2 regions of the Nocardioides sp. Z22_16 genome follow, and region 2 is predicted to be linked to the other one. Evidence: riboswitches for the same ligand, from Rfam matches in the RefSeq annotation. Region 2 holds a riboswitch; the other holds the start of a gene.
What was found. A riboswitch is a leader RNA that binds a small molecule or an ion and turns the genes downstream of it on or off. The one in region 2 is predicted to bind thiamine pyrophosphate.
Positions count from the first base shown of each region.

Region 1: it holds a riboswitch for thiamine pyrophosphate, as region 2 does, so the genes downstream of both, AC3X7R_RS00705 (thiamine phosphate synthase) here and AC3X7R_RS12105 (thiamine ABC transporter substrate-binding protein) in region 2, are expected to answer to the same signal.

Region 1 covers NZ_JBYTTI010000001.1:143,001-149,358, reverse strand. Annotated here, with positions in the region: gene AC3X7R_RS00720 (ABC transporter permease) at 1-789, shown strand, start outside; gene AC3X7R_RS00715 (ABC transporter ATP-binding protein) at 798-1,853, shown strand; gene AC3X7R_RS00710 (NAD(P)-binding domain-containing protein) at 1,890-2,984, shown strand; TPP riboswitch at 3,039-3,148, shown strand; gene AC3X7R_RS00705 (thiamine phosphate synthase) at 3,172-3,738, shown strand; partial or broken gene AC3X7R_RS00700 (FAD-dependent oxidoreductase) at 3,753-4,664, shown strand; gene thiS (sulfur carrier protein ThiS) at 4,796-4,993, shown strand; gene AC3X7R_RS00690 (thiazole synthase) at 4,990-5,766, shown strand; gene AC3X7R_RS00685 (thiamine phosphate synthase) at 5,763-6,350, shown strand; gene thiD (bifunctional hydroxymethylpyrimidine kinase/phosphomethylpyrimidine kinase) at 6,347-6,358, shown strand, end outside.
Region 2 covers NZ_JBYTTI010000003.1:768,616-774,973, reverse strand. Annotated here, with positions in the region: gene AC3X7R_RS12120 (phosphatase PAP2 family protein) at 1-669, opposite strand, end outside; gene AC3X7R_RS12115 (ABC transporter ATP-binding protein) at 679-1,716, opposite strand; gene AC3X7R_RS12110 (ABC transporter permease) at 1,718-3,373, opposite strand; gene AC3X7R_RS12105 (thiamine ABC transporter substrate-binding protein) at 3,349-4,407, opposite strand; TPP riboswitch at 4,400-4,523, opposite strand; gene AC3X7R_RS12100 (sulfotransferase) at 4,530-5,495, opposite strand; gene AC3X7R_RS12095 (alpha/beta hydrolase) at 5,521-6,358, shown strand, end outside.

The DNA of each region.
Region 1 (6,358 bases), on a different contig from region 2:
GCCCGGCGCTCCGGCTCGCTGGCCGGCCGCGTGGTCCGGGGCCTGCTGATGCTGGCCTTCGCGACGTTCTTCCTGCTGCCGCTGGTGGCGCTGCTCGACTTCAGCACCCAGGTGCGCGGCGGGGGTCGCACCGGCGAGGCGTGGCAGGGCCTGCTCGACGACCCGACCATGTCGCAGGCCATCCTCACCAGCCTCACTCTTGCCGGACTGACCGTCGTCGGGATGGTGGTGCTGCTGGTGCCGACGATGGTCTGGGTGCGGCTGCGGCTGCCGAAGGCCTCCCGCCTGGTGGAGTTCCTCTGCCTGCTGCCGCTGACGATCCCGGCCCTGGTGATCGTGGTGGGGAGCAGCAACGTCTACACCTGGCTGCGGTACTTCTTCGGCGACACCTCCCTGGTGCTGACCTTCTCCTACGTGGTGCTGGTCCTGCCCTACGCGTACCGCTCCATCGACGCCTCGCTGGCCTCCCTCGACGTCCGCACCCTCTCCGAGGCCGCCCGCTCGCTGGGCGCCGGCTGGTGGACGGTGATCCTCCGGGTGGTGCTCCCCAACATCTGGCCCGGCGTGCTGGGTGCGGCGTTCATCTCGGTGGCGCTGGTGCTGGGGGAGTACACCTTCGCCTCGCTGCTCAACTTCGAGACCCTCCCGGTGGCCATCGTGCTGCTGGGCAAGAGCGACGCCCAGACCTCGATGGCGGCTGCGCTGGCCTCCATCCTCTTCGCGGCGGTCCTGCTGCTGCTCCTCTCCTTGTTCGACCGCGGTCGACGCACCATGTCCGGAGGCAAGTGATGTCCCAGGTGGCCCAGAGCACGAGCGACCAGGGGGGCCTGGCCGTCGAGATGACGGGGCTGCACCGCCACTACGGGGAGGTGCGGGCCCTCGACGGGCTCGACCTGCGGATCGAGCCCGGTGAGATGGTCGTGCTGCTCGGCCCCTCGGGATGCGGCAAGACCACCGCACTGCGGATCCTGGCGGGCCTGGAGAGCCAGGACTCCGGCACGGTCACCGTGGGCGGTCAGGACGTGAGCCAGGTGCCGGCCAACAAGCGCGACATGGGGATGGTCTTCCAGGCCTACAGCCTCTTCCCCCACCTCACCGTGGCCCAGAACGTCGCGTTCGGCCTCAAGATGCGCGGGCGCCCCGGCAAGCAGCGCAAGGCCCGGGCCGACGAGATGCTCGAGCTGGTCGGCCTGGCCCAGCACCGCGACCGCTACGCCCACCAGCTCTCCGGCGGTCAGCAGCAGCGGGTGGCGCTGGCCCGGGCACTGGCGGTGGAGCCCTCGGTGCTCCTGCTCGACGAGCCCCTCTCGGCGCTGGACGCGAAGGTCCGCGTCCAGCTGCGCGACGAGATCCGCAAGGTGCAGCTCGAGGTCGGCACCACCACCCTCTTCGTCACCCACGACCAGGAGGAGGCGCTCGCCGTCGCCGACCGGGTCGGGGTGATGAACGCCGGGCGGCTGGAGCAGCTCGCCCCGCCGGCCGAGCTCTACTCCGCTCCCGCGACCGCCTTCGTCGGCGAGTTCGTCGGTCTCTCCAACCGGGTCCCGGCGACCGTCGAGTCCGGCCACGCGACCGTGCTGGGCATGCGGGTGCCGGTCCTCGAGGGATCGGCCACCGGCGAGGGACTGGCGCTGGTCCGCCCGGAGTCTCTGGAGCTCACCCCGGACGCCGAGGGCACCGCCACCGTGGTCTCGGTGGGATTCCTGGGCCCCGTCACGCGCGTCCACGTCGCCCTGCCCGACGGCCCCGAGCTGGTCGCGCAGCTCGCCAGCGCGCAGGCCACCGGCCTGCGCCCCGGTGACCGGGTCACCCTGGCCGTGGCGCCGGCGCCGGTGCTGGTCGTCGGGGCCTGACGCAATAGAGCGGCACCCTCCGGCGTTGGAGGAGGTGTGCGTCCCCTCGACTCCGTGGTGATCGGTGCCGGCCAGGCAGGCCTGGCGGCCTCCTTCCACCTCTCCCGGCTCGGAATCGAGCACGTGGTGCTCGACGCCGCGACCGCCCCCGGCGGTGCCTGGCAGCACCGCTGGGACTCCCTCACGATGGACGACGTGCATGGGGTGGCGAACCTGCCGGACGCCGTCGCGCCGACCCGCTCGGAGTCGCCCGCCAACCAGGTGGTCCCGGCCTACTTCGCCGACTACGAGCGCCGTCACGGGCTCCCGGTGGTGCGACCCCTGCGGGTGGACCGGGTGGAGAGCGAGGGCGACCTGCTCGTCGTGCGGGGCCGCGGCCCAGCGGGCGAGCAGACGTGGCGGACCCGGACCCTGGTCAACGCCACCGGCACCTGGACCCGTCCGTTCGTGCCCTCCTACCCGGGCATCGCCTCCTTCGCCGGGGAGCAGCTGCACACCGCCCGCTACCCGGGCCCCGACCACTTCCGTGGCACCCGCGTCCTGGTGGTCGGGGGAGGCGCCTCGGCGGTCCAGCACCTCGGCGAGCTCGCCCTCGTCACCGACACCCTGTGGGTCACCCGGCGCCCCCCGCTCTGGCGCGACGACGACCGCTTCGACGCCGAGGCCGGCCTGGCCGCGGTCACCGCGGTGGAGGCGCGGGTCCGCGAGGGCCTGCCGCCGACCAGCGTCGTCGGCGTCACCGGACTCATGCTGCGCCCCCAGGAGCAGCGCGCAGCAGAGCTAGGTGCCTACCGGTGGCGGCCGATGTTCAGCTCGATCGAGCCCGCGGGGGTGCGATGGGCCGAGCCGCCGTCCGGGCTGCCGTCCTTCGAGGAGGTGGGGGCGATCCTGTGGGCCACCGGCTTCCGCGCCGCCGTGGACCACCTGGCGCCGCTCGGGCTGCGCTCGCCGCGGGGCGGGATCGCGCTGGAGCACGTGCCGGGCAACGTGCAGGGGGCGACCACGGCGGTGGCCGATCCGCGGGTGCAGCTGGTCGGCTACGGCCCCTCCGCGAGCACCGTCGGGGCCGGCCGGGCCGGGCGCACCGCCGCAGTCGCCGTGCGGCGACGGCTCGCCGAGGCGGCCGCCTAGCTCACCCTGCGGTGGAGACCCTGGACAGGTCCCGGGGCCTTCGTTATCGTCGCTGACGTCCACCACGGGAGCCTGCGGCAGCGGGCTGAGAGGGAGCTGAGCCGCTCCGACCGTCGAACCTGATCCGGGTCATGCCGGCGAAGGAAGCGTCAGGAGCGTCGCGTTGCTACCTCGTCTGTTCTGCCTTGTGTCCCCCCGGGACGACCTCTCCCTGCTGCCCGACCTCGCTGCGGTGGGCGTCGACGGCTTCCAGGTCCGCGACAAGACGGGCACCGACCGTGAGGTGCTCGCCCTCACCCAGGTGGTGGTGGGTGCGGTGCGCCCCGCGGGCGCCCAGGTGGTCGTCGACGACCGCCTCGACGTGGCCCTCGCGGCCGGCGCCGACGGGGTCCACCTCGGTGCCGACGACCTGCCCGTCGCCGCCGTCCACCGCGTCGCCCCCGGCCTGGTCGTGGGCGCGACCTGCCGGAGTCGTGTCGACGTGCTCCGGGCCGCGGAGGCCGGGGCGTCCTACGCCGGCTTCGGGCCGGTCTGGGCGAGCCCGAGCAAGACCGGGCTGCCCGACCCGCTCGGTGCGTTCGCCCTCACCTGGGCGGCCGGGGTGCTGCCGCTGGTCGCGATCGGCGGGGTGGACGCCGAGCGCGCCGCGCTGGCGCGCTCGGCCGGGGCCCACGGGGTGGCGGTGATCGCCGGGATCTGGAACGCGCGAGACCCGGTGTCGGCGGCGAAGGAGCTGGTGGCGGCGGTCGCGTGAGCCTCCGGTTGCGCGTCCTCGGCGCCGGGATCGTGGGCCTGGCCTGCGCCGAGGAGCTGCGACGGCGCGGTCACCGGGTCACCGTGCTGGACCCGTCGCCCGGCAGCGGGGCGTCGTATGCCGCCGCCGGGATGCTCTGCCCGGCGGGGGAGACCTGGCACGGGGAGAGCGACCTGCTGGACGCCGGCCGGGCCTCGGCCCGTCTCTGGCCGGCGCTGGCGGACCGGCTGGGGCTGCGGCTGCAGACCGCGGGCACGCTGCTGGTGGGCCACGACGCGGGCGACCTCCAAGAGCTCGCCCGGCAGGCCGAGCTGCTCGAGCGCCTGGGGGAGCGGGTCGAGCCGCTGGACAGGGGGGAGCTGAGGCGGGCGGAGCCCGGCCTGGCCCGGGTCGCCGGCGGCTTCCGACTGCCCGGCGACCTCGCGGTCGACCCGCGCGCGGTCGTCGCGGCCCTCCGGGACCGGCTGGGCGACGTGGTGGAGCCGGGGTCCTGGGACCTCGACCGGGAGCCCGCGCCCGGACCGGGTCACGACGCCGTCGTGGTGGCGACCGGGTCGCGGCTGCCCGCGCCGTTCGCCGGTCTGGTCCGCGGGGTGCGCGGGGAGGTGCTGCGGGTGCGCTGGGACGACGACCTGCCGCGCCACGTGGTGCGCGGCGTGGTGCGGGGCCGGCCGGTCTACCTGGTGCCCCGCCCGGACGGCGAGGTGATCGTGGGCGCGACGGTGGAGGAGCACGGGAGCGACCCCCGGGTGACCGCGGGCGGGGTGCACCGGCTGCTCGACGCGGCGCGGACGCTGCTCCCGGCCCTCGACCGGGCGACCTGGTCGGAGGCCGTGGCCCGGGACCGGCCCGGCACCCGGGACAACCGGCCGCTGGTCGGCCCCACCCACCTGCCGGGGGTGGTGCTGGCGGCGGGCCACCACCGCCACGGGGTGCTGCTCGCTCCGCTGACCGCCCGCCTGGTCGCCGACCACCTGGAGTCGGGGACCGTCCACCAGCCCTGGGACCCGCGCCGGCACGGGTCGGCGCCGTCCTGGGCGACATCGAGGAGGAGCCCATGAGGATCGTGCTCAACGGACGACCGGTCGAGGTGCCCGACGGGGACCTGGCCGCCCTGCTGCGCCACCAGGACACCCCGCAGACCGGGTGCGCCGTCGCGGTCAACGGCCAGGTGGTGCCCCGCGCGGACCACGCCGGGCACGCGCTGCGCCCGGGCGACGTGGTCGAGGTCGTGCAGGCGGTGCAGGGCGGATGAGCGGCGTCGACGCCCCGCTGGTGGTCGCGGGCGAAGCGCTGGCCTCGCGGCTCCTGCTCGGCACCGGAGGGCTGCCCCGGCTCTCCCTGCTGCCCGACGTGCTGCGGGAGGCCGACCCCGGCCTGGTCACCGTCAGCATGCGGCGGATGCCGGGCACCGGGGAGGGGAGCCTGCTCGCGACCCTGCGCGCCCACGGCGTCAGGCTGCTCCCCAACACCGCCGGCTGCACCAGCGCCCGGGAGGCGGTGCTCACCGCCGAGCTGGCCCGCGAGGCCCTGGAGACCGACTGGGTCAAGCTCGAGGTGATCGGTGACGAGGAGTCGCTGCTGCCGGACGCCGTGGAGCTGCTCGACGCCGCCGAGGCGCTGGTGGCGAGGGGTTTCACGGTGCTGCCCTACGCCCCACCCGACCCGGTGCTCGCCCGCCGGCTGGCCGACGCCGGGTGTGCGGCGGTGATGCCGCTGGGCTCGCCCATCGGGTCGGGTCGCGGCGTCCTCGACCCGTGGTCCCTGGAGGCCGTGGTGAGCGCGGTCGCGGTCCCGGTCGTGCTGGACGCCGGGATCGGCACCGCCTCCGACGCGGCGCTCGCGATGGAGCTGGGCTGCGCCGCGGTGCTCGCGGCCTCGGCGGTGACCCGGGCGGAGGACCCGCCCGCGATGGCGCGGGCGCTGCGGCTCGCGGTCGTGGCGGGGTGGACGGCACGGGCTGCCGGCAGGATCCCGCGCCGGGCGGCGGCCCGCGCCTCCAGCCCGGTGGCGGGGCGGGTCGGATGACCCGCCACCTCGAGCTGCTCCCGCCCCGGGTGGTGCTGCTCACCGATCGCTCCCAGCTGCCGCTGGGGCGGGGCCTGCTGGCCGCCGTGACAGCCTGCCACGCCGCCGGTCTGCGCGCCGTGGTGGTCCGCGAGCACGACCTGCCGGCTGGGGAGAGGCAGGCCCTGGTGGCGGCGCTCGCCGCGCTGCCCGGGCTGGCGGTCCTCTCCTCCCGGCTGCCCGACCCCTCCGCCCACGGGATCCACCTGGCTGCCACCCAGCCGGTCCCCGCCGGGGCCTCGTGCTGGGGACGCTCCTGCCACTCCCGCGACGACGTGGCCCTCGCCGCGCAGGAGGGAGCCTCCTGGGTGACGCTCTCGCCGTACGCCGCCACCGGCAGCAAGCCCGGGTACGGACCGGCGCTGCCGGTCTCTGCCTTCGCCGGTCATCCGGTGCCGGTGCTCGCCCTGGGCGGGGTGGGACCCGGGGACGGTGCCCGCGCCCGGGCCGCCGGCGCCCACGGGGTCGCCCTGATGGGCGCGGTGATGCGGGCCGCCGACCCGGCCACGGTGGTCGGCCTGCTGCTGGCGGAGGTGGCGCCGTGACGCCGCCG
Region 2 (6,358 bases):
CTCCGGCAGGTCGGCGTAGAGCCACGGGTAGCGGAAGCCGGGGCCCAGCGTGGGCAGGGCGTAGTACGACGCCGTCCCCAGCGTCCAGATCAGCACCTGGGAGTTGGCGAACCAGTACCCGAAGGTGATGTTGCGCGACCAGACCAGGAAGACCGCGACGCCGATCGGCACCAGCGGCAGGAACCACAGGTAGATGGTGGAGAGGAAGAAGGCACTGAAGCTGGTGCCGAAGACCGTGTGCAGCACCTCGGCCGGCTCGGTGCCGCCGAACATCGCCCGGTCGAGCACGTGGAGCTCGCGGTCGTACTTCTTGTCGCCCATGATGAACGGCAGGAACGACTTGAGGTTCCGGTAGCTGACGTAGGTGACGTAGAAGCAGACGATGCCGAGCACCACGAGGGTGAGCCGCTCGCGGTTCCAGTGGCTGTGCCAGCGCTCCTTCATGGCGGACCACCCCGCGCGGGGACGGCCCTTGCCCTCCCAGAAGAAGCGGGGAAGCATGTCGGCCAGCAGGGCTGCCCCGACCAGCAGCGGGAGCCGGACGGCGGCCGGGCCCAGGAACCCCTCGGGGTCCACGAGCGGTCGGTCTAACGAGATCGAGGCCACCAGGGCGAGGAGCCCCATGGTGGCCGCGACGCCGATGAGCAGGACGTGGGCGCGGCGATACACCCCCGCATCCTAGAGAGTTCCGGGCAACTCCGCCCGGACGGGCGTCGGCACCGGCGCGAGCCGGCTCGCGTCGACGGAGAGACGCACCCGCTCCCCCACCGTCACCGCCAGGTCGCGGCGGGCCACCGCGTGCAGGCCTCCCAGGCCCGGCACGTCGACCTGGAGCCGGAGCAGCTCCGGGGTCGCCGCCGCCAGGGTCACCGTCGCCTCCAGGGGCCCGTCGGGGTCCACCCGCAGGGCGGACCTGCGCAGCGCCAGCGCGCCCTCGCGGGGCAGCCCCGCGGCCTCGGCGAGCCGGTGGGCCGCCGGCCCGGTGAGCACCGTCGCGTAGCCCAGGAAGACGGCCGTCTCCGGGGTGGCGGGCGCGGCCCAGACCTCGGCGATGGGTCCGTCCTGCACCACCCGGCCGCGGGACATCACCGCGAGACGGTCCGCGACCGTGAACGCCTCCTCGTGGTCGTGGGTGACCATCACCGCGGTGGTCCGCGAGCTGGTGAGGATCTCCCTCAGGTCCCGGGCCAGCGACTCGCGCAGCGCCGCGTCCAGGGCCGAGAGCGGCTCGTCGAGGAGCAGCAGCCGCGGTCGGACCGCCAGGGCGCGGGCCAGCGCCACCCGCTGCCGCTCCCCGCCCGAGAGCGTCGCCGGCATCCGGGGGCCGTAGCCGGCGAGCCCCACCAGGTCGAGGAGCTCGGCCACCCGGCGGGCCACCTCGGCCCGCGGACGCCGGGCCAGCCGCAGCGCGTAGCCCACGTTGCGCGCCACGTCGAGGTGGCCGAAGAGCTGCCCGTCCTGGAACATCAGCGCGAAGCCGCGGCGATGGGTCGGTCGCCCGCGCAGGTCCTCGCCCGCGAAGCGGATCGTCCCGGCCGAGACGGGCTCCAGGCCCGCCACCGCGCGCAGCAGCGTGGACTTCCCGCAGCCCGAGGGCCCGAGCACGGCGAGGACCTCCCCGGGGGGCACCTGCACGGTGACGTCGACGACGGCGGGGCTGCCGTCGTAACGCACCTCGACGTGGTCGAGCTCGAGCGCCGGGTCGGTACCAGCCATGTCAGAAGGTTCCCACGCTCGGCACCCGCAGCCGCTCCACGGCCAGCACCACCAGCGCGGTGGTCGCCGCGAGGACCACCGAGGCCGCCAGCGCCATCCCGTAGTTCATCTCCCCCGGGTGCCCGATCAGCCGGAAGATCACCACCGGCACGGTGGGGCGCTCGTCGCGGGCCAGGAACGAGGTCGCCCCGAACTCGCCGAGGGAGACCGAGAAGGCGAAGCCGCCGGCGGCCAGCAGCGGCTTCCACACCACCGGCAGGTCGACGGTGACCCAGGTGCGCAACGGGCCGGCGCCCATCGAGGCGGCCGCCTGGCGCAGCCGGTCGTCGATCCCCGCCAGGACCGGGACCAGGGTCCGCAGCACCAGCGGAAGCGCCACCAGCGCCTGGGCGATCGGCACCAGCAGGGCCGAGTCGCGCAGGTCGACCGGCGGCCGGTCGAGGGTGATGAGGAAGCCGAAGCCGAGGGTGACCGCGGAGACCCCGAGCGGCAGCATGAAGAGGGCGTCCACCCCGGCCCGCAACCGGCGCTCGGTGCGGCTGTGGGAGCGCCGCGTCACGACCACCGCGAGCAGCAGCCCGAGCAGCAGCGCCATCCAGGTGGCGTCCACGGCGATCCGCAGCGAGTTGACCAGCGCCTCGGTCACCGGGACCAGCAGGGCCGCGTCGTCGCCCCGCCCGTCCAGGGCCCGGTAGTTGTCCAGGCTCCAGCTCCCGCGCACCCGCAGCGACCCGAGCAGCAGGGTGAGGAGCGGCGCCGCGACGAAGCCCAGCAGCAGCGCCGTCATCCCCAGCGCCCAGACGTCGTGCCTGCCCGGGCGCCTGGGGCGGGAGACCCGGCGGTCGACCGCGGCGGTGGTCGCGCGGAGGCGACCGGTCACCAGGAGCAGCCCGGCGACCACGGCGAGCTGGAGCAGCGAGAGGGCGGCGGCCGCCCGCAGGTCGAAGAGGGTGGTGGTCAGCAGGTAGATCTCGGTCTCCACGGTGGCGTGCCGCACCCCGCCGAGGGTGAGCACGATGCCGAAGGCGGTGGCGCAGAAGAGGAAGACCACCGAGGCGGAGGAGACGATCGCCGGGCGCAGCGCGGGCAGGGTCACCGTGCGCAGCACCTGCCACGGAGTGGCGCCGAGCGCGGCAGCGGCCTCGGCCGGGCGCGGGTCGAGCGACTCCCAGGCGGCCCCGACCCCACGCACCACCACCGCGGAGTTGAAGAAGGCCAATCCCAGCACGATGGCGACCGGGGTGCCGTCGAGCCCGAGGAAGCCCAGCGGACCGGACTCCCCCAGCAGCTCCCGGAAGGCGACGCCGACCACCACGGTGGGCAGCACGAACGGCACCAGCAGGGCGGAGCGGACCAGCCGGCGGCCCGGCAGCGCGAGCCGGTTGAGGGCGTACGCCGCCGGCAGCCCCAGCACCATCGAGAGGAGCGTCCCGGCCAGCGCAGAACCGACCGTGAAGGCGAGCACCCGCAGCACCCGGGGCCGGCGCAGCACCTCGAGCACCCCGCCTGGGTCGAAGGTGCCGTCGACCCAGAACCCGCGGGCGACCATGCCGGTCACGGGCAGCACGAAGAAGACGCCCAGCACCAGCAGCGGCCCGGCGGAGAGCCCGGCGAGCGCCAGCAGCCGCCGGGTCACCGGGTGGTGAGCTCCGTCCACTCCTGGAGCCAGCGCTCCCGGTTGGCCGCGATCTCCTCCGGCGCCACGGTGAAGGGCTCCTCGGGCTGGACCGCGTGGGCCGCCCAGGCGGCGGGCAGCTCGACGGACCTGTCGACCGGGAAGACGTACATCGACTCCGGCAGCGCCTCCTGCACCGACCGCTGCACCAGGAACTCCACCAGCGCCTGCGCCCCCTCGGGGTTGGCCGCCCCCTCCAGCACGCCGGCGTACTCGACCTGGCGGAAGCAGGTGTCGAGCAGCGCGCTGGTCGTGGAGCGCTTCTTCCCCTCGGGCACGGTGAACGCCGGCGAGGAGTCGTAGGAGAGCACGATCGGGCGGCTGCCGTTCTCCCCGCCCTGGGTGAAGTCGGTGTAGTAGGCGTCGCTCCACCCGTCGACGATCTTCACGCCGTTGTCGAGCAGCGACTGCCAGTAGTCGGGCCACCCGTCGCCGAAGGCGGCCACCGTGGTGAGCAGGAACGCCATCCCGACCGAGGAGGTCGACGCCGCGGGGACGACCATCAGGTCCCGGTACTCCGGCCGGGCCAGCTCCTGCAGCGTCCGCGGCGGCTTCTCGCCGCGCTCGGCGAACCACGTGTCGTCGACGTTGACGCAGACGTGGCCCACGTCGACGGGGGTGAGCCGGTCGGCGCCCTCGGGGAGGTCGTACTTCTCCGCGCCGACCGGGAGCGGCGGGTCGTAGGGGGCGAAGACGCCCTCCGCTAGCACCCGCGAGGCGAAGGTGTTGTCGATGCCGAAGGCGGCGTCCCCGGTGGGGTTCTCCTTGGTCAGGCCGAGCTTGGCGCTCAGCGCGCCGGCGTCGCCGGAGGCCCGGACGATCAGCTCCAGGTCGTGCTGCTCGCGGAACTCCTCGACCAGCTCCTCGGGGAGCTGGAAGGAGTCGTGGGTGACCAGGATGACCTTGCGGCGGTCGTCCGACCCGGCCGCGTCGTCCCGGTCGTCACCGAGGGCGCTGCAGCCGGCCGTGACCGCGCTGAGCACCGCCACGGTCGCGAGGAGGGCATGGGACTTCACTTCTCTGACTCCCTTCGCCGGTGCTAACCGGTGCAGGTTCGGAGGGTCTGCGGCTTCGTCCGCACTCTCAGCACATGAGCGTCGTCGCGACGCCGGGTGCTCCCCTGTCTGGTACGGCCACCCTACCGGTAGCCGAGACGTCGCAGCAGGGGCCACGACAGGGCGGTCACCAGCCGCCGGTCCCGCGCCGGCATCCGGCGGCGCCACTCCTCGTCGGCCCGCAGCTCGGTGCGCCCGGTCCGGAAGCGCATCGGGTTCCCCGCCACCGAGTGGCAGGGCCCGAGCTCGACCTCGTGCGGCCCGAGCATCGGCAGCGCCGGGCTGCCGGGCAGCTCCAGGGCCTGCCAGGCGGCGGCCACCGTCCCCGCCGGGTCGGCGACCAGGTCCTCGTAGCGCAGCCGGGCCAGCGGGGTCCCCCGCCACGAGAGCCCCGCCACGGTGAGGTTGCCCGAGACCCACAGGGCCGTGCTCCGGGCCGGCGAGAAGCGCGGCATCGGCTCGCCCCCCGCCTCCGGGCGGGCCACGGTCTTGGCCCAGGAGTACGCCACCCCCCGCGGGTCGCGGACCACGTGCAGGGCGCGCAGGTCCAGGTCGGGCAGGTGACTGAGGGTGACCGCCGTGGGGATCTCCTTGCTGGAGTCCACCAGGACCCGGGCGCCGCCCACCTCACGGGCCGCGGCGTAGACGGCACGGAAGTGCCCGGCGTACTCCAGCACCGCCCGGCGGGTGGCGGGCGGCGGGGTGCGGCGCACGGTGCGCGGCAGGCGGCGCTGCCGGTCGACCTCCTCCTTGAGGTGGGCGAGCCGGTCCACGTCGACCTGCCCCCAGCCGCCGAAGGCCCGCTGTCCCACCGCGGTCCAGAACGGGCAGGCCGAGAACGCCGCGCCGCAGGCGCAGAGCTCGTCGCGGCGGACGCCGCGCTCCCAGAGGTGGACCACCTCCCCCAGGAGGGTCACCCCGTCCATCTCCCCCAGCAGCCGCTCCAGCAGGGTGGAGCCGCTGCGGCCCCATCCGGCCAGGTAGAGCACCAGCGGGTCGGCTCCGACCGCCCGGGGAGCGGACGGGGGCGTGCGGGACGGCTCGGTCATGGTGGCCAGAGCCTAGGGTGCGGTGGTGACCTCCGTCCCGGACTCCGCGCTCTTCCGCCCCGGGCTGCGCCCCAGCCGCCGGCACCGGTTCGTCGCCTGGGCGCTGCCGCGGGTGCGCCGCACCGGCGAGCTGGTCGACCCCGAGCGGGAGCGAGCCGGCCTCGAGCGGCGCTACCGGGGCCGGGAGCCGGCCCTGCCCACCTTCCTGGTGCCGCGTTTCGCGCGGCGGTTCGCCGTGACGCGCGACGACTCGGCCGGCTACCCGAGCTGGGTGCTGACGCCCCGCCGGCCCGGTCCGGCTGCCGGCCGCCTCACCGTGCTTCACCTGCACGGGGGCGGCTACGCGCACCCGCTCGACCCCTTCCACCTGCGGTGGGTCTGCCGGGTCGCCACGGCGACCGGGGCCCGGGTGGTGCTGCCGGACTATCCGCTGGCGCCCGGGCACACCTGGCGTGACTCCTTCGCGGCGACCGTCGCGCTGGTGACGCGCTGGGCCGACGAGGCTGCCGCGAGCGGGGGCGAGCTGGTGCTGAGCGGGGACTCCGCGGGCGGCGGCTACGCGCTGGCGGTGGCGCAGGCGATGCGCGACGCCCGGGGTCCACGGGCCGCGCGGCTGGTGCTCGTCTCCCCCTGGGTGGACCTGGCCGGCACCACGCCGGAGGAGACCGCCCGGGCCACCGCGCAGGACCCGTGGCTCTTCGCGGGCAAGGTCGCGGCCTACGCCCGGTGGTGGGCGGGCGGCGAGGAGGACCTCACCCGGCCCGAGGTCTCACCGGCGCTCGGCTCGCTCGCGGAGCTGCCGCCCACCCTGCTGCTGTACGGCACCCGCGACACCCTGGCGCCCGGCTGCCGGCTGCTGGCGC